One region of the Bacillus sp. GB_SG_008 genome, then DNA from elsewhere that is predicted to be linked to it. Evidence: predicted binding sites of a transcription regulator. Region 1 holds the regulator's gene; the other holds the start of a gene.
The links. The regulator NrdR, encoded in region 1, represses ribonucleotide reductase genes. The targets are predictions, from matches to a motif close to AACACNATATATNGTGTT.
Positions count from the first base shown of each region.

Region 2: a site for NrdR is predicted at 3,145-3,162, ahead of ACTDJC_RS14845 (anaerobic ribonucleoside triphosphate reductase). Genes of this name have one in related genera too.

Region 1 covers NZ_JBPZSK010000001.1:226,405-236,305, forward strand. The annotation lists gene polA (DNA polymerase I) at 1-1,275, shown strand, start outside; gene mutM (DNA-formamidopyrimidine glycosylase) at 1,288-2,118, shown strand; gene ytaF (sporulation membrane protein YtaF) at 2,394-3,026, shown strand; gene coaE (dephospho-CoA kinase) at 3,307-3,909, shown strand; gene ACTDJC_RS01080 (glyceraldehyde-3-phosphate dehydrogenase) at 4,019-5,047, shown strand; gene speD (adenosylmethionine decarboxylase) at 5,425-5,808, shown strand; gene nrdR (transcriptional regulator NrdR) at 6,054-6,515, shown strand; gene ACTDJC_RS01095 (replication initiation and membrane attachment family protein) at 6,922-8,325, shown strand; gene dnaI (primosomal protein DnaI) at 8,357-9,295, shown strand; gene ytxC (putative sporulation protein YtxC) at 9,446-9,901, shown strand, end outside.
Region 2 covers NZ_JBPZSK010000005.1:194,056-203,956, reverse strand. The annotation lists gene ACTDJC_RS14855 (response regulator transcription factor) at 92-769, opposite strand; gene nrdG (anaerobic ribonucleoside-triphosphate reductase activating protein) at 785-1,237, opposite strand; gene ACTDJC_RS14845 (anaerobic ribonucleoside triphosphate reductase) at 1,234-3,090, opposite strand; gene plsY (glycerol-3-phosphate 1-O-acyltransferase PlsY) at 3,422-4,024, shown strand; gene ACTDJC_RS14835 (HesB/YadR/YfhF family protein) at 4,133-4,423, shown strand; gene ACTDJC_RS14830 (acyl-CoA thioesterase) at 4,448-4,867, opposite strand; gene ACTDJC_RS14825 (LysM peptidoglycan-binding domain-containing protein) at 4,977-6,266, shown strand; gene tlp (small acid-soluble spore protein Tlp) at 6,284-6,511, opposite strand; gene ACTDJC_RS14815 (acid-soluble spore protein N) at 6,617-6,751, opposite strand; gene ACTDJC_RS14810 (FbpB family small basic protein) at 6,794-6,937, opposite strand; gene ACTDJC_RS14805 (3'-5' exonuclease) at 7,096-7,986, opposite strand; gene ACTDJC_RS14800 (peroxiredoxin family protein) at 8,125-8,700, opposite strand; gene ACTDJC_RS14795 (YmzC family protein) at 8,976-9,314, shown strand; gene ACTDJC_RS14790 (hypothetical protein) at 9,384-9,560, opposite strand; gene ACTDJC_RS14785 (hypothetical protein) at 9,745-9,901, opposite strand, start outside.

The DNA.
Region 1 (9,901 bases):
GTGTTATACGATGTACAGCAATCATTTGCTGAAGAACTGAAAAAGAATGAGCAGTATGAATTATTTACAGAGTTGGAAATGCCGCTTTGCCGCGTATTAGCTGAAATGGAATGTAAAGGTGTTGCAGTTGATACAAATCGTCTCCGCAATATGGGGGATGAATTGGCTGCGCAGCTCAAGAAAATGGAAGAAGAAATTTACGAGCTTGCAGGAACGGAATTCAATATTAATTCACCGAAACAACTTGGTGTGATCTTGTTTGAAAACTTGAACTTACCCGTTATAAAAAAGACAAAAACAGGTTATTCTACATCAGCTGATGTGCTTGAAAAATTAATGGAGCATCATGAAATTATTCCGAAAATCTTACACTATCGTCAGCTGGGAAAATTAAATTCTACGTATATTGAAGGTTTGCTGAAAGTTGTTTATACAGATTCGTCTAAAATTCATACACGTTTTAATCAAGTATTAACACAAACGGGACGTTTAAGTTCAACAGATCCAAACTTACAAAACATTCCGATTCGTTTAGAAGAAGGAAGAAAAATACGTCAAGCGTTTATTCCATCAGAAAAAGATTGGGTCATGTTTGCTGCGGATTATTCTCAAATCGAATTACGTGTATTAGCACATATTTCTGAAGATAACGGTTTAACCGAGGCCTTCCAACATGATATGGATATTCACACAAAAACAGCGATGGATGTGTTTGGAGTTGAAAAAGAGGGTGTAACCTCTAATATGAGACGACAAGCGAAAGCTGTAAACTTCGGAATTGTATACGGAATTAGTGATTATGGTTTATCGCAAAACCTTGGCATTACAAGAAAAGCAGCAGCTGATTTCATTCAAAAGTATTTTGAAAGTTTTCCAGGAGTAAAGGAATATATGGATGATATTGTGCAAGAGGCGAAGCAAACAGGATATGTATCTACATTGTTGAACCGTCGCCGTTACATTCCAGAAATTACGAGCCGCAATTTTAATCTGCGCAGCTTTGCAGAACGCACGGCAATGAATACACCTATTCAAGGAAGTGCTGCGGACATTATTAAGAAAGCGATGATTATTATGGCGGATCGACTAGAAGAAGAAGGATTACAAGCTCGTCTTCTTCTGCAAGTGCACGATGAACTTATTTTTGAAGTGCCTCAAGAGGAAGTAGAAAAGCTAGAGAAACTTGTACCTGAAGTAATGGAGCACGCGATTGAGCTTTCTGTTCCATTAAAGGTTGATTACTCATATGGTCCAACATGGTACGACGCAAAATAAGGAAGTGATAGTATGCCAGAACTACCAGAGGTTGAAAATGTAAGGCGAACGCTAGAGAAGCTCGTCAAAGGAAAGACGATTGAAGACGTGATTGTCACATACCCGAAATTGGTGAAAGAGCCAGATGACGCCGAACTATTCAAAGAGATGCTGCGCGGAGAAATGATTGAAAAGGTCGAACGCCGCGGCAAGTTTCTTCTTATATATGTAACCCGTTACGTCATTGTTTCTCATTTGCGAATGGAAGGGAAATATATGCTGCACGAAGCAAATGATCCAGTTGATAAACATACACACGTCCGTTTTCGTTTTACAGACGGTACGGAACTTCGTTATAAAGATGTACGTAAATTCGGTACGATGCATCTTTTCGAAAAAGGAACGGAGCTTACAGTCATGCCGCTGGCAGATTTAGGACCTGAGCCTTTTTCGGGTGAATTAACACCGGCATATTTACGAGAAAGAATGCAAAAAACCGCTCGGAAAGTAAAAGTTGTCTTGCTAGATCAACGCATTGTAGTTGGTCTTGGCAATATATATGTAGATGAAGTATTATTCCGTTCACGTATTCATCCAGAGCGAGAAGCGTCTTCTTTAACGAATGAGGAATTTGAAACGTTGTATAAAGAAATTGTTGCAACATTAACAGAAGCGGTCGAGCGTGGTGGAAGTACAATTCGTACGTATATGAATTCGCAAGGACAAATTGGTTCATTTCAAGAACGATTTTACGTATATGGAAAAAAAGGTGAACCATGTGTAACATGCGGCACTGCACTTGAAAAAACAGTTGTTGGCGGACGAGGTACACATTATTGTCCTGTTTGTCAGTTGAAAAGTTAAACAAACAAAACATCAGTAAAAATACTTATTGATGACAGCATCATTTTATCCCGCTATTCGCGGGCAGTAAGGCCCCCACCTTCAAGATGCAGAGAGAAGCGGGGAAGCTAGGTGGGGGATAACTGTCTGTAAAAGCCCGATTGGTGAGAGCTTTCCATCAGTGGGGATGAAGAAAACCCCACTGATGGAAGTTTCAATATATTTTTTGTAATAACATCGGATAGGCTTCTGTCATATATATACAACAAAGCTATGTATAGGGAAGGAGCTTATCGATGTATCATTATTTCTCTCTTATTTTATTAGCTTTTACGCTAAGTTTAGATAGCTGCAGTGTGGGGCTTACATATGGGCTCCGCAACGTCCGAATTCCACTGAAATCTATTATTGTAATCGGGATTTGTTCAGCTGTTGTGATGATATTATCAATGGGAATCGGGCATATGATTGCACAAGTTTTTTCGCCGGTGCTTGCGACAAGAATTGGAGGATTGGTTCTCGTAGCAATCGGTGCGTGGGTGTTGTATCAATTTTTTCAAAGTGATAAAAAAGAGGAAGCACCGCAAGAAGAAAAAGTATGGAACTTAGAAATTGCTTCTCTCGGCCTTGTCATTCAAATTTTGCGAAAACCGACTGTTGCTGATTTTGATAAATCTGGGACAATTTCGGGGATGGAAGCACTTCTTCTTGGTATGGCGCTTTCATTAGATTCATTTGGAGCAGGTATTGGGGCGTCTTTACTTGGATATTCCCCATTTACGATGGCGGGATTAGTTGCGGTAATGAGCTCGTTATTTTTATTTATTGGAATGAAGGCGGGAACGATATTATCAAATATGCGATGGCTACAAAAGCTTACGTTTTTGCCGGGTATATTACTTATTATTATTGGAATTTGGAAAATGTAAGAGGAGACGTGAACTGATGTTTCACGTCTCTATTTTTAAAGGATACGAATCTATCCCGCTATTCGCGGGCAGCTATCCCCCACCTCAAGGTGCAGAGAGAAGCGAGGAAGCTAGGTGGGGGATAACTGCTGGCATGTGCCCGATTGGACGGGCTCTCCAGCAGTGGGAAATGAAGAAAACCCCACTGCTGGAAGTTTCACTTATAAAAGTTGGAGATGTCTAGCTTCAGCACTTGTTTTGCTAAACAGGATGCTTAAGCTTTTCTTAAGGGGGAATTTTGATGACAGTTGTAATTGGATTAACAGGCGGCATTGCAAGTGGAAAAAGTACAGTATCACAAATGTTTCAAGGTTTTCATGTTCCAGTTATTGATGCAGATATTATTGCGAGGGAAGTTGTAGAACCAGGGAAGGAAGCGTATAACGAAATTGTAACAGCATTTGGGAAAGAAGTGCTGGGGGAAAATGGAGAACTAGATCGTCCGAAGCTTGGTGGCATCGTATTTCATAATGAAGAAAAACGTTTGCTGTTAAACGGTATTGTTCACCCTGCTGTACGAAAAGAAATGAATACACAAAAGGATATGTACATAAGAGAAAAAGCGCAAGCGGTTGTGCTCGATATTCCACTTTTATTTGAGAGTAAATTAACAGGTCTGGTAGATAAAATTTTGCTAGTTTATGTTGATAGTGAGACTCAGCTTACAAGATTAATGGAGCGCAACAATTTTAAAGAAGAAGAGGCAAAGGCTCGTATTGCTTCGCAAATGCCGCTAGAAGATAAAGTCACATTAGCGGATGAAGTGATTAATAATAATGGCACAATGGAAGAGACGAAAGCCCAATTAAGTCGCATTTTAAAAGAATGGAACATTATTAAATAAAAAAATTTAAAAATGATGAAATTGTTTAGTGACATATCTTCTTTTTGTGTTATACTATTATTGGGATTGGAGATAAATAGTATAACGCAATCAAGGGGGATAACATATTATGATTCGTGTGGCAATTAATGGTTTTGGACGTATTGGGAGAATGGTGTTTCGCCAAGCTATAAAAGAAAGCGCATTCGAAATTGTAGCGATTAATGCGAGCTACCCATCTGAAACGTTAGCACATTTAATTAAATATGATACAGTTCACGGTAAATTTGATGGTACAGTAGAAGCGTTTGAAGATCATTTATTAGTAGATGGCAAAATGATTCGCCTTTTAAACAACCGCGATCCAAGAGAATTGCCTTGGAAAGAAATGGGAGTAGACGTTGTAATTGAAGCAACGGGTAAGTTTAACTCCAAGGAAGGCGCAAGTCTTCACGTAGAAGCTGGTGCGAAAAATGTTATTTTAACTGCACCAGGAAAAAATGAAGATGTAACAGTTGTTGTTGGTGTAAACGATGAACAACTTGATATTACAAAACATATCGTTATTTCAAATGCGTCTTGTACAACAAACTGTTTAGCACCTGTTGTAAAGGTGTTAGATGAGCAGTTTGGAATTGAAAACGGTTTAATGACGACAGTTCATGCTTATACAAATGACCAAAAAAATATTGATAATCCACATAAAGATTTACGTAGAGCACGTGCATGTGGTCAATCTATCATTCCAACAACGACAGGTGCTGCGAAAGCGTTAGCAAAAGTTCTTCCACATCTAAACGGAAAACTTCATGGGATGGCACTTCGCGTTCCAACACCAAACGTATCTCTTGTTGACTTAGTTGTGGATGTAAAGCGTGATGTAACAGTGGAAGAAATTAATGAAGCGTTCATGACAGCAGCTAACGGTGCGTTAAAAGGAATTGTCGCATTTAGTGATGAGCCTCTTGTTTCTATAGATTTTAATACAAATACACATTCCGCAATCGTTGATGGTTTATCTACAATGGTAATGGGTGAGCGCAAAGTGAAAGTACTTGCTTGGTACGATAACGAATGGGGTTATTCTCGTCGTGTTGTAGATCTTGTAAAGCTTGTTGTAGATCAATTTGCGAAACAAGAAAACGTACAACATATTTAATAGATGAGAAAAGGGCAAGCGTTAGCTAGCCTTTTTCTTTTTTTTTATGAAAGGAAAAGAATACATATGCTTTTTCTTTGTAAATCGCCTAAAAAAGCTATAATTACTGTGATTTGGAATCTTTTCTTTTGTTTTCGGAGAAAAGTAAAAGAGAAAGTGTCATCGAAAAAATAAAAAACTGTTGTTGCAAAATGAAAATAAACAAAGTATACTAACATTCGTAAACTTAAGAGCTGAGGTGGTAGTCACTACTTAAAGGGTTAGGACCTCTCTGGACTAACTTTCCCCCGTGGTAGTGGAGCAAGCCAAATTGCAAATTAGTTTTCAATTCGAACAGTTAGATTAAATTTATAAGGGGGAACTGTAGAATGGATACTATGGATACTATGGGTCGTCACGTAATCGCGGAACTTTGGGATTGCGATTTCGACAAACTTAATGATATGCCTTATATTGAAAAATTATTTGTGGATGCAGCACTTCGAGCAGGCGCTGAAGTACGTGAGGTTGCTTTCCATAAATTTGCACCACAAGGTGTAAGTGGGGTTGTAATTATTTCTGAATCTCACTTAACAATCCACAGCTTTCCAGAACATGGTTATGCAAGTATTGATGTATATACTTGCGGAGATCGCATTGATCCGAATGTTGCTGCAGAGTACATCGCTGAAGGTTTGAGCGCAAAAACGAGAGAGAGCATTGAACTTCCTCGTGGTACAGGTAGCTTCGAAATTAAACAAAGAGAGACAAAAGCTCTTTAAAAAAGAAGATAAGTGATTTAAAATGTAAAGAGGTGTATTATACACCTCTTTTTAATTTATCTGCTATTTGCGGACAGTAAGACCCACACTGATGGAAGTCTGGGTAAATTAATTGTTAGAAAGATAAAAAAGAATAACGTACATAAGTATATTTGATTAAGGGTTTATAATATAGAAGAGATAATTCTTGTTTATAATGTTTTGGTTTTGTTAAGATAAAATTAAATTGTAAAGGAGTGAATGGATTGCGTTGTCCATCCTGTTTTCACAATGGTACGAGAGTATTGGATTCGCGTCCAGTTGACGAAGGGCGATCGATTCGTAGAAGAAGAGAGTGCGAAAGTTGTCTCAATCGCTTTACAACATTTGAACGTGTCGAGGAGCCGCCACTAATTGTTGTAAAGAAAGAAGGAATGCGAGAAGAGTTTAACAAAGAGAAAATTTTGCGCGGTTTAATTAAAGCGTGTGAAAAACGACCTGTATCTTTAAAACAACTAGAAGAAATCACGCAACATGTAGAACGTGAATTGCGTAACTTAGGAATGTCAGAAGTAAAAAGCGATATGATTGGTGAAATGGTCATGGAAGAGCTTCGTGATATTGATGATGTTGCATATGTACGTTTTGCATCTGTTTATCGACAATTTAAAGATTTGAACGTATTTATTGAAGAATTAAAAGATATACTCCAAAAAGAACGAAAATAAAAGAGCTAGAAGCGTGAGCTATTAGCTCTTTTTTTCACTAATAAGTAGTAACGAACGGAAAAATAAATCACATATATCCCGCTATTTGCGGGCCGTAAGATCTCTACCTCGAAATTCTGAGAAAACAAAGAAGAAAGGTGGAGGACAACTGCTGGCATGCACCCGATTGGTGAGAGCTTTCCATCGGTGAGCCCTTCACTAAGGGAAGTTTCACTTTATCCCGCATTAACGTACAGTAAGACTCCCACCTCAAGATTCAGAGAAAAGCGAAGAAGAGAGGTAGGGGATAACTGTCCGTAAAAGCCCGATTGGTTCAACTAACCATCAGTGGGGGATGAAAAACCCCCCCCCACTGATGGAAGTTTCACTTTATGATAAGAATGGATAACAGAAAGGATTTGCAAGAATGGAAAGACAGTCATGGATGGAGTTACTGCCAATTGACCGTTATAAAGTAAGTGCAAGAGGACTGCTCAGTAATTATGACCGTAAAGTGCTTACGATGCTATATCAACCGCTAATCGGTAGTAAAGCTTTTAGTTTATATATGACATTGTGGGGAGAATTGGAGCAGGATCGTTTATTTGGAAGAGAAAATACACACCATTCTATTATGGTAACGATGCAAATGCAGCTCCCAGATATTTATGAAGAACGTATAAAACTAGAGGCAATTGGACTTTTAAATGTGTATATGAAAAAAGAAAAAGATATTCGCATGTTTATTTATGAGTTGCAGCCACCTCTCATGCCGAAGCAATTTTTTGATGATATTGTATTAAGTATTTTTTTATATAACCGCTTAAGCAAGGCAAAATACAATCAAGTAAAGCAATATTTTTTAGAAGAAGAATTTGACTTTGTTTCTTATGAAAATATGACACGATCCTTTAATGATGTGTTTGGCTCGTTTAATCCAGGACAAGTTGAGTATGCCAAGGACGAATTGCTTATACCAAATGCAACTGTGATGCCGGGCAGGGCGCAGGGTAATGCACCTAAGCTCTGGAATGATTTCTTTGATTTTTCATTATTTGTAGAAGGATTATCAGCGCTCGTTCCGCGCAAAGCCATTACAGAACAGATGCGTGAATGTGTGATGACAGTAGCTTACGTATACGGGATTGATCCGCTATCTATGCAAAATATTGTTCTTGGTGCTGTTACGGAACATCACACAATTGATATGGAACGACTGCGAAAAGGTGCACGTGATTGGTACCAATTTGAGAATGGGCAAGCACTCCCTGTGTTTAGTGAACGAACGCAGCCATTGCATGCGCGGACGATGAAAGAGAAAGAACCGACAACACAAGAAGAAATGCTCATTAAACAGTTAGAAGAAATTTCGCCAAGAGAGTTATTAAAAGAAATTTCGGGCGGAGCTGAGCCGACGAAAGCTGATTTGCAAATTATTGAAGAAGTGATGTTGAATCAGAAGCTCACACCAGGCGTTGTAAATGTGCTTATTTATTATGTGATGCTTCGTTCTGATATGAAGCTGGCGAAATCGTACGTGGAAAAAATCGCTGGACACTGGGCGCGTAAAAAAATTACAACAGTAACAGAAGCCATGGGTCTTGCGAAAGAGGAAAACCGTCAATATCAAGAGTGGGCAGAAACAAAGAAAAAAGGAAAGACGACGAAGAAAACAGTTCGTAAAGAACTTGTACCAGATTGGTTAAAGGAACAAGCTGAAGAGAGCGAACAATTGGCCGAACAATCGAATCGCAGTGAAGGTCATGAAACATTAGAAGAAGAGCGTAAAAAGTTAGAAGAAGAGCTGAAAAAATATAAGCGAAACGAATAGAATAGAGGAGAGCTCCCTTTGAGGTGAAGAAATGGAACCGATTCAAAATACATTTGCGAAGTTAATGCAAAATGAAAATTTTAAGAATAGATATGAAGTATTGAAACAAGAGGTAATGGCGCATCCGCGTGTAAAAGAGTTTATAGAAGAGCATCAGGGTGAAGTGACAACGTCCATGGTAGAACGCAGCCTTGTGAAGTTATATGAGTACATCGGGCAAAGTGTTAGATGTGAGGATTGTCCGAACTTAGAGTCATGTAAAAATATGATTCAAGGATATGAACCAAAGCTTATCATTCAAGGTAAGATGATTGATATTCAATATGATCGTTGCGTAAGAAAAGTGGCTTATGATGAGAGGAAGAAACATGAGAAGTTAATTCAAAGTGTGTATATGCCAAGTGATATTTTGCAAGCTTCTATGGAAAATTTAGACCCATCAGATTTAGAGCCGAGGTTTCAGGCAATTCGTGCTGCTAATGAATTTTTAAGTGCATATGAGCCTGGAAAAAAAGTGCAGGCAATATACTTTCATGGGCCATTTGGTGTAGGGAAAACCTATCTTTTAGGAGCAATTGCCAATGAACTGGCGCTGAAAAAAATAAGTTCGATGATTGTGTACTTACCAGAATTTTTACGTGAAATTAAAAGTTCATTGCAAAATAATACAATTAGTGAAAAGATTGATGCAGTGAAGCGTGTATCAGTATTAATGTTAGATGATATTGGAGCAGAAGCGATGTCGAGCTTTGTGCGCGATGATGTACTAGGAGCAATTTTACAATTTCGTATGCTGGAGAACTTACCGACGTTTTTTACATCTAACTTTGATTTTAAACAGTTGGAACATCATTTAACATATACACAGCGCGGAGAAGAAGAAGAAATGAAAGCGGCCCGTATTATGGAGCGTATCAAATATTTAGCGAAGCCGATTCCTATTGGTGGGAAAAACCGCCGGCATACGTAAAGAGCAAGCAGCGAGCTTGCTCTTTATTTTTTTGAAGGAAATATAATAAAGCATTACTTTGAATGATAAATTACTTTACGCTTGTATCATTTTTTGTACATCCCCCTAATATATATGGAAATAGCAAGAATTATAAAAGGGGGGACAAAAGTGATTGAAATCTGCTTTGAAGAAAAAAATGATGCTATTGTTATATATAAAGAGCTGAAAAAACGGACAGATGATATATATGCAGAAATAAGCATTTATTTGTACGAACAAATGGTGATTGTTCATATACCAATACAAGAATCATGCTACATTGATCGAGTGGTTATCCCTGTACTTGTTCAATATATTATAAATACAAAACAAGATGAATGGATAAGTGATATTTTAAAAGAGAAGTTTTACTATGAAGAGCGAGAAGAACGAAATCAAATTTTACATATGGCTCATTCTATTTTAAATGGGAGACGTAAGGGGCTAAATGATGCACCTTCTAAACAAAGAGGAAAAGAATTGGTGGTTTCTTCCTTGCGGGGGTGGATGCATGATAAGATGTCTTTTTCGTTTGAAGCATACATTCGTTTTCGCTTGAGAAAGTACAATGAATTTTTATATCGC
Region 2 (9,901 bases), on a different contig from region 1:
CCAAACAAAAAAATACTATTATATTTCATAATTGTCAAGTACATAAAAATTGTACATGCAATTATAAAGATGTATAAATAGAAGCAAATATTTACTCTTCAAATTTGTATCCTACACGAATAACTGTACCAATATGAGTTGCTTTATCTCCTAATTTATTACGAAGTTTCTTAATATGAGTGTCTACTGTACGATCATCTCCGTAGTAATCATATCCCCAAAGCTGATCTAATAAATGTTGACGAGATAATACAATCCCTTTATTCTCCATTAAATAAACAAGCAGCTCAAATTCTTTATGCGTTAACGTAATCTCTTCATCGTCTACCATTACAGTACGCGACAAACGATTCACATCGATACCTGCAAGGGAAAGTATATTCTCCTCAGCTTGACCTAACGCACCGTCCGCACGTTTTAATAATGTTTTGGCACGTGCAACTAAAATTTTTGGACTAAACGGTTTTGTTACATATTCGTCTGCTCCTAATTCAAAACCAAGTAAAGTATCATCCTCATCAGAACGAGCTGTTAACATAATGATCGGTACCGCTGATTCTTTTCTTACACGTCTACATACAGACCAGCCGTCAATTTCTGGTAGCATAATATCTAATATAATTAAATCCACTGTATGCTCAGCAAAACGTTCTAATGCTTGCTTTCCATCTTCAGCTTCAATCACTTCAAAGCCCTCATTACGAAAATAATCACTAACAATTTCTCGCAATCTTCTTTCATCTTCAACAAGTAAAACTGTTTTATTCAATTCTATCCCGTCCTTTTACTCCTTCAATCGAATAATACGTTGATTTGAACTTCCGCGAAACGGTAGTGTAAGATCTCGTTTCTCTAGCTCAAACCTTCCATCTACTAATACATCTGCATACTGTAACAACTCTATCATATCATTATTTCGTGAATTTTGTATCTCCTCTAATGTATAGCCTGTATAAATCCATAAATTTTTTTTCATTTTTTTTACCGCTTTTGCTATTACTTTTACTTCAGCAGCTTGAAAAAATGGATCTCCACCTGAAAATGTTACATCCGTAAGAGGATTTTTTTCAATCTCTTTTATTATTTCCTCTTTTGTAACCTCAGTTCCATTATTAATATTCCAAGACTGTGGATTATGGCAGCCAAAACAACGATGCGGACAGCCCGCAAAAAATACGACTGTCCGCAATCCTTCCCCATCTACAATACTATCATGAATGATATTCATTACTCTCATTTATGTTTCACCCGATCCGCTTCTTCACTACGCTTCGCACTGTTCCACTTTGACATATCTCCTACAAGGTATCCTGTAATGCGGCGAATTCTTTCCAAGTCACGTTCATTTTCATTCCCACAGCTTGGACATTCATTCCCAATTATCCCGTGATAACCGCAACATTTACAGCGATCGACTGGGTGATTAATAGATCCATATCCTACACCATACTGTGCCATTGCTTTCACAATTTGCTGTAATGCTTTTTGATTATGAACAGCCGCTCCGTCCAATTCAATATACGTAATATGTCCACCATTACAAAGCGCGTGAAACGGTCCTTCTAAACGAATTTTATCAATGGCTTGAATAGGATAATAAACAGGAATATGAAATGAATTTGTATAATAGTTATGATCTGTTACACCTGTAATTGTTCCAAATTCAGCTCGATCTTTCTTAATAAATTTCCCTGATAATCCTTCTGCAGGAGTTGCAATTAATGAAAAATTCAACTGATGTTCTTCCGTTGCTTGATCCATCTTCTTTCTCATACATTCAATAATTTCATATCCGAGCTTCCATGATTTTTCATCTTCCCCATGATGTTTTCCCGTTAAAGCAACTAAACATTCTGCAAGACCAATAAAACCAATACTTAATGTACCTTGCTTTAAAATTTCAGCAACAGAATCCTCAGGCTGAAGTTTTTCACCACCACGCCATACTCCTTGTGAATATAAGAATTGGAAATCTCTTGCCTTTTTCGTTGATTGATAAGAGAATCTTTCCAATAATTGACGAATACCAAGGTCAACATAGTAATTTAAAGCTTCAAAAAATGCTTCTTTTGATCCACTCATACACGCTAATTTCACTAAGTTAATAGATGTAAACGATAAATTCCCTCTTCCAATCGCTGTTTCTTCCCCATGAATATTGGACATAACACGAGTACGGCATCCCATATAACACACTTCACTTTCAGGACGACCATCATAATGTATAGCATTAAATGGGGCATCTAAAAATGAAAAGTTGGGAAACAGTCGTTTTGCTGTTGTTTCTAATGCTAGTTCAAATAAATCATAGTTCGGATCTTTTTCTTCAAAATTCACACCTTTTTTTAATTTAAATATTTGGATAGGAAAAATGGGCGTTTCTCCTTTTCCTAATCCAGCTTGCGTCGCTCGTAACAATTGTTTAATTAATAATCTTCCTTCTTTTGATGTATCCGTTCCGTAATTAATTGAAATAAATGGAACTTGTCCACCGCCCCTGCTATGCATGCTATTCGAATTATGAATAAATGCTTCACATGCTTGATACGTATCATTTTCTGTTTCTTTCCACGCAAACTCTTCTACTTGCTTAACTGTTAATGGATATGTAGCTAAACGTTTTTTATTTCTTTCAAACGTTTTTCTCACATACGGTGCTAAATCTATATCAAACAGCGCAAATGATTGACCACCATGCTGCATATTTTGATTCGCTTGAAAAATAATAGAAGAAAGTGCCAACGCACTTTTAATATCTTGCGGCTGTCGCATATATCCGTGCCCTGTATGAAACCCATTTTCAAGCATTTGAGCTAATGGGATTTGCGAACAAGTTGTCGTACCTGTTGCATAAAAATCTAAATCATGCGGATATAAAATATTTTGATTAATTGCTTTTTTCACTTCTTCAGAAAGTAATTGTTCGACCGCGTAATACTTTGCACTCTCAGATGCAAATTTCCCCATCACTCCCATCGGAGACCGACCGTCAACATTCGCATTTTCTTGCATTAAATCTTGTTCATTTGCATAAACAATTTTCGTAAAAATATCCTTTAGATTCTCTTCATATTCATTGTTCTTTTCCATTACTTGCTTCATTTCTTAACCCCCAACAACATCTTGTTAATTCACTATCCAAATGATACTACATATAGTAAGGGCGGGTATGTGAAAAATGTAACATTCTGTGAAAATTTTTTAAACATTCATCGAACCTTTTTTATTTATCCCTCAACTTATGAATAAATAAGAGCTTCATTAGTGAATGCTTTCTATCAGTGAAAAATGAGAAACCCACTATTAATAGAAATTTCACTTTATAAAAAAGAAATGTGCTCTTTACAAATGTATGGTACAATATACGGGAAAAACTCTTTTTACCCTTTATCAACACATTTGAATAAAGGAGACTGAACTTATGCTTACATATCTTTTATTGATCGTTGCCTATTTACTTGGCTCGATTCCATCTGGGCTTGTCGTTGGAAAGATTGGTTATGGAATCGATATTCGCGAGCATGGCAGCGGAAATTTAGGAGGAACGAATACATTTCGTACGTTAGGGAAAAAAGCGGGTTTCATTGTTACAATTGCTGATATTCTAAAAGGAACATTGGCTACAGCTCTACCGATAATTTTCGGTTTACATATCCATCCTCTATGGTTCGGATTAGCTGCAGTACTTGGTCATGTATACCCAATCTTCGCAAAGTTCCGCGGTGGAAAAGCAGTTGCTACTTCTGCTGGCGTACTATTATGCTACGCGCCAATTACCTTTGTGGTACTAGCTGTTATCTTTTTCACCCTACTATTTACGACGAGATACGTTTCACTTTCTTCTATGTTAACAGCTGTTGCCGCTGTTGTTGCAGCAATTATAAACGGGAATAAGATCTTCATTGTTGCGATGTGTTTATTAGCTGGTATGGTTATTTATCGACACCGTGCAAATATTGGACGAATTATAAATAAAACAGAACCAAAAGCAAAATTAACAAAGAAACAACAAAAACAAAAGTAAGATTGTAACCCACATAACGCAAAAAGAAAACGCAAAGCATATAAATGGCGTCTTTTTGCGTTATTTTTTATACTAAAAGAAAAAGTGATTATGTTGGAGGAACACTAGATGAACATTTCAGTATCAAAAGAAGCAGTAAGCTGGTACAAAAACGAACTTGGTTTACAAACAGGCGATGCCATTCGCTTTTTCGTACAATATGGTGGATGTAGCACTGTTCAAAAAGGTCTTTCATTAGGAATTCGTAAAGATGAGCCAGCTACTCCTGCTGTACAAATTCAAGAAGATGGTATTACTTTCTTTATTGAAGGCGATGATGAATGGTTCTTTGACGGACATGATTTATCTGTTACATTCAGTAATGATGATGATTTCCCACAATTTCATTATGAAAAATAAAAACGTGGCCTAAGCCACGTTTTTTCATTGTTTCTTTATCTTCTCGTATGTTTCATACCACTCTGGATACAATTTTTTAAAGGATACCGGACGAAATCCTTCTTTTTTTGCACAAATATTTGTTGTAGATGCTGTAATACAACGTTCGCCGTTTTCATTATAAATTTCATAGCCGTAAACAACACGTAGTGGACTCACAGACTCCACCCACGTTTTCACAATTGCTTTTTCTCCATAACGCATTGCTTTTCGATATGTAATTTGCAAATCAAGTACAGGAGATACAATCCCATCATTCTCCATTTCAACATATGAAAATCCTAAATCTTGAATTAATTTCGTACGCCCAAGTTCTAGCCATACTAAATAATTCGCATGGTACACGACACCCATTTGATCCGTCTCTGCATAACGAATGTCAATTTCGTGTTCTGCTACAAACATAGTTTTGTCTCCTTCTCGCTTGCATTTCTTTCTACACCTTTAATCATAATACAGAGAAACTGAAAATAAAATAGAAGCGGCGGATCTTTTTCCTTAAAGGAGTGAGCATATGCTACAAATTATAACTGTACAAAGCGGTGATAACGTATATAAATTAGCACAGAAGTACGGAACCACACCAGAAACAATTGTAAAAGATAATGGACTAAATCCAGCTCAAACACTCGTCATCGGGCAAGCATTGATCGTGAATACGGAAGGAAATACTTATTATGTACAGCCTGGCGATAGCTTATATAAAATTGCCTTAACTTACAATGTACCTCTCGCCAGTTTAGCAAAAGTGAATCATTTATCATTAAAATCCGCACTCCAAGTCGGACAGCAGCTATATGTACCAAAAGGGACAAAAAAAATTATTGAATCTATTGCCTACTTACAGCCATCTACAATTCCGATTAAAGAAAGCTTAGTTACTTCCACCAAAGCTATCAATCCATATTTAACCTACTTGGCCTACTTTAGCTTTGAGGCAAAGCGTGACGGAACACTGAAAGAACCTACACAAGTATCTGAAATCGTCACAATTGCAAAACAAGGGCAAACGATTCCGATGCTTGTTATTACAAATCTTGAAAATGGAAGTTTCAGCCCTGAATTAGCAAGCATTTTTTTACGCAATGAGACAATTCAAAATACGCTCATTACAAATATTTTACAAACAGCACAAAAATATGGAATGCGTGACATTCATTTTGATTTTGAGAACCTTGCACCAGGAGACCGCGAAGTATATAATCAATTTTTACGCAAAGTAAAAACACGTCTACCAAAAGGATATACGCTCAGTACAACTCTCCCCCCAAAAACAAGTTCAACTCAAAAAGGTGCAGCTGCAGCTCAGGACTATAAGGCACAAGGTGAAATTGTTGATTTCGTTATCATTATGACATACGACTGGGGATGGCAAGGTGGACCGCCCCTTGCAGTTTCTCCAATTGGTCCTGTAAAACAAGTCATTCAATACGCAAAATCGCAAATGCCGCCACGTAAAATTATGATGGGACAAAACTTATACGGATTTGATTGGATTCTTCCATTCAAAGAAGGAAATCCTCCTGCAAAAGCAGTTAGCTCTGTTGCTGCTGTTGCACTTGCCCGGAAATATAATGTCCCAATTCAATACGATTTCACTTCCCAAGCTCCGCATTTCAATTATTACGATGAAAACGGAGTGAAGCATGAAGTATGGTTTGAAGATGCTAGGTCTGTTCAAAGTAAGTTTAATTTAATAAAAGAACAAGGAATTCGCGGTATCAGTTATTGGAAAATCGGCTTACCTTTCCCGCAAAATTGGCGACTCCTTTCAGAAAACTTTTCCATTACAAAAAAAGGCTGACAATTGTCAGCCTTTTCTTACTTATTACGATATGCAGCTTCCTCTTTAATTTCTTTTCGCATTCCTTCAATACTTTCCATGCGGCGCTCATTTTTCGCTTCGATTGCTGCGCGATCTTGCGCATTAGAAAACTCAGCAGCTTCCCTTGCTTCGTTCATATTTTCAATTGTGTTATATACCGCCTCTTGCAATTTCTCAACGTTATCGCTACGATCATCTGGATTTGCTTTGTTTTGTTCTGGCATCATGTCTTCCTCCTTTATTGAAAATACATACAACATTAGTTTGTAAAAAATATCTTTAATTATGTATGCAAAAAAAGAAGGAGAATGCTTCCATTCTCCCTCTCTTTAACCGTTATCAACAATCGGTTGTTTCCCTGATTTGTCTTGCATTTGTTTTCCTTTATTACCACCAGCTGCTCTCGATTGTGTTCCAATCTGGTTTGGAGCAAAATCTTGTGGATGTTTCTTTGGATTACCCATAATATCGCCTCCTTACAACTAGTATCATACTAGCTATAAGAATTATTCAGCCTGTTTGAAAATACGCGTTTCAAATCGCTTCTCTAATTTTTCTTCAATCCGTTCAATTGCATCACGATCATTAAGTAGCTGCCGCTTATTTTCCATCACAAGTTCTTCAAACGTTCTTCGTCGATTTCTTCTCATACTGTTCACCCTTTCTCTTTCGTGTTACTAGTATGAACAGTTAAAAAACTCCCTAATCAGATTTATGAGAAAATTTTATTTTTTAGCATAGTTAATCCATTTAATTACAATACAAACTTCCGCAAGTGTGGAATTCCCACACTTGCGGAAGTTTCACTTTATGAGTGCTGCAAAGTTTGCAATCCCTCCTCATACGCGGCAAGAATGAGGACTTCAAAAGCAATCAAATCCTCAGGCTGATCAATCATGATTCTTGTAACACCCAATTCACTTTTCGTAGCAGGTTCACATGTAACAGTCGGATACACAGCTACTATCTCCTCTTGTCCTTTATTCGTTAATACGTATTTTTTTCTTCCCTTTAGCTTAATTCTTACAAATGAATAAAGTGCTTTGATATCCAGATAATTGCCAACACAAACATGACGAATAACCGTTGTATCTTTGTTATGCTTTTCCAATATTTCTTTTACGATCTCATAGGCTCTTCCTTCTTCCTTTGTTAGACTTTGAGAAGTCACCTTCTTCTCTTTTCCGTTCTTCTCTTCTACACATTTTTGATATACGGCCGCACAAGTGAAACAATCATCTAATGCATTGTGAGAGCGTACTTGAATATGTAAAAATCGTTTCAGTGTTTCTAATTTATGGTTTGGTACATGTTTTATATATCGTTTTGCTAAACTAAGTGTATCCAGCACTATATTTTTTGGTGTACCGAGTCCTAATCGTTCCATATTACTCTTTAAAAACCTCATATCAAAAGAAGCATTATGAGCAATGATCGTATCTTCTCCAATAAATGCAATAAATTCCGGTAATACTATATCAATTGTCGGAGCACTTGCAACATCAAAATTCTGAATACCTGTCAACATTGTAATGCGGCTCGGAATCATCTTTTCTGGATTTACATACGAAACAAATTGATCGGTACATATATGATTTCGATACCGAATCGCAGCCATTTGAATAATATTATCTTGATAAGGATTAAATCCTGTTGTTTCAAAATCGATTACAACATAATTACCTGTGAAATTCCCCATAATCTTCTCCTTAACTTTTTATTTACATTATAACTTAACATAATGAAAGAAGCTCAATTAGCCTTTAAATAGAAAATAGGAATGGCACATATACCATTCCTATTTTCATCTTTTATCCCCACGGATGGAAATTTCACTTTATTTTAATTTCGCGACTCTTTTCTCCATTTCCTTCACCGTCATCGGTCCGATAAATTTATCCTGGATAACTCCTTTTGTATCAATAAAATATGATGTTGGAATTGTAATGACTTTATAAGTAGTCGTTACTTTTATATCTGTATCAAGAAGAATCGGAAAAGTAAGCCCTTTCTCTTCTGCAAATTTCCGTACTTTCTCTTTTCCTTCAGCCCCTTCTGACACTGTATAATTCACCGCTAAAACTTCTACATCTTTCTGATACTTATCATAAAATGCTTGTATATCTGGCATTTCTTGCTGACATGGACCACACCACGTTGCCCAAAAGTTCACAATAACTTTCTTGCCTTTTAAATCAGAAAGCTTCACCTTTGTACCATCAAGCTTGGACAATTCAAAATCAGGCGCTATTTTTCCAATTTCAATACCATTTTGTGCAATTGCTTCTTTTACATCCTCTGTACTTTGCTTTTGATTATCTGCTACTTGTACTTTCTCTTTTCCAAACTGCTCATAAATTGCATAACCAGCTAAACATAATAACACAACAACAATCGATATTTTTCGCCACATATGCACCATTCCTTATATTTTATCTTTGTCTCCATGGTTCTCACTGATGAAAGTTTTACTTTATTTTAGCTTATACGGACAAAGATGGAAATATTCTCTATGGAAAAGAAAGTATATTATACAAAAAAATTAAGATTACAATCCTCACAATAAGAAAAAGCAGATGTTTTCTAGTTCTACTCAATCAAATACCGCACTTCATTACATACGAATACTTATTTCTAAAACAATGTCATACATATTAATAAATCTAGAAAGTATGAGGAGTGAACCATATGGAAGAGCATCCAATTACTAAAGAATTACGAATGATAAGGGTATGTCTTGTTATACTCATCATCATTACATTATTTTCGGGTGGAGTCAAAGTGATTAAGACTTCTTCAAACCATCAAGACGTTCCACCTACAAATAATGAAGTATATGACAGAAACAATATGATCCAAATTGGAGAGAATACATTCGTTGTTAGAAACACCGATCCTAAAAGCGGCGGTTACAATACGGTTAAAATTTTTACATATAATCCAAAAACAAACAAAATAACCCAAGTAAAAGAATTCAACTTTGAAAACTCCTTCAAATATGTATATCAATTAAGTCAAAGTGAATAGAAGTATAAAAAAGAGATCGAGTAAGGATCTCTTTTTTTAAAGACGTAAATCTAAGATAAATATTACAAGCTACGACTCACTTACATCCTTCCCAATGAAATGAGCACTAGCTAAAATAAAAACAACAGATAACGTCCAACCAATAATCCCTGAATAAGGAAGGATGCCTTTTAATAAGAAACTACTTAGTGCCGCACAGCTGCTCAGCAATAAACAACTTACACCAATTTTTCTATTTGTCGACATACCGCTTTCTCCCTCTCCCGTTTATAAAATTATGTACTTGCTCCCTTTTAAAGCAAGTTCTATAATCTATCAAAAACAGATTCGTTTTACCCTAATTCATTAAAAATCTTTCCTAACATTGTTTCCCTTCCCTTTTGGCACATGCAATTGTATTTTAAGACAATTAAATATAGTAATCTCATGTTTATTCCAAAGAGTGAATGAAAGCTTTCATTTTACTTAACGCAAGTTCATCTTGCAAATGAGCATAATGTCCACCATCTAATTCTTGAATAACAATACTAGGGTGCTTTTTCTTAACATGCGCAATATTCCTCTTAATCTTATTTTGTAAATTCACA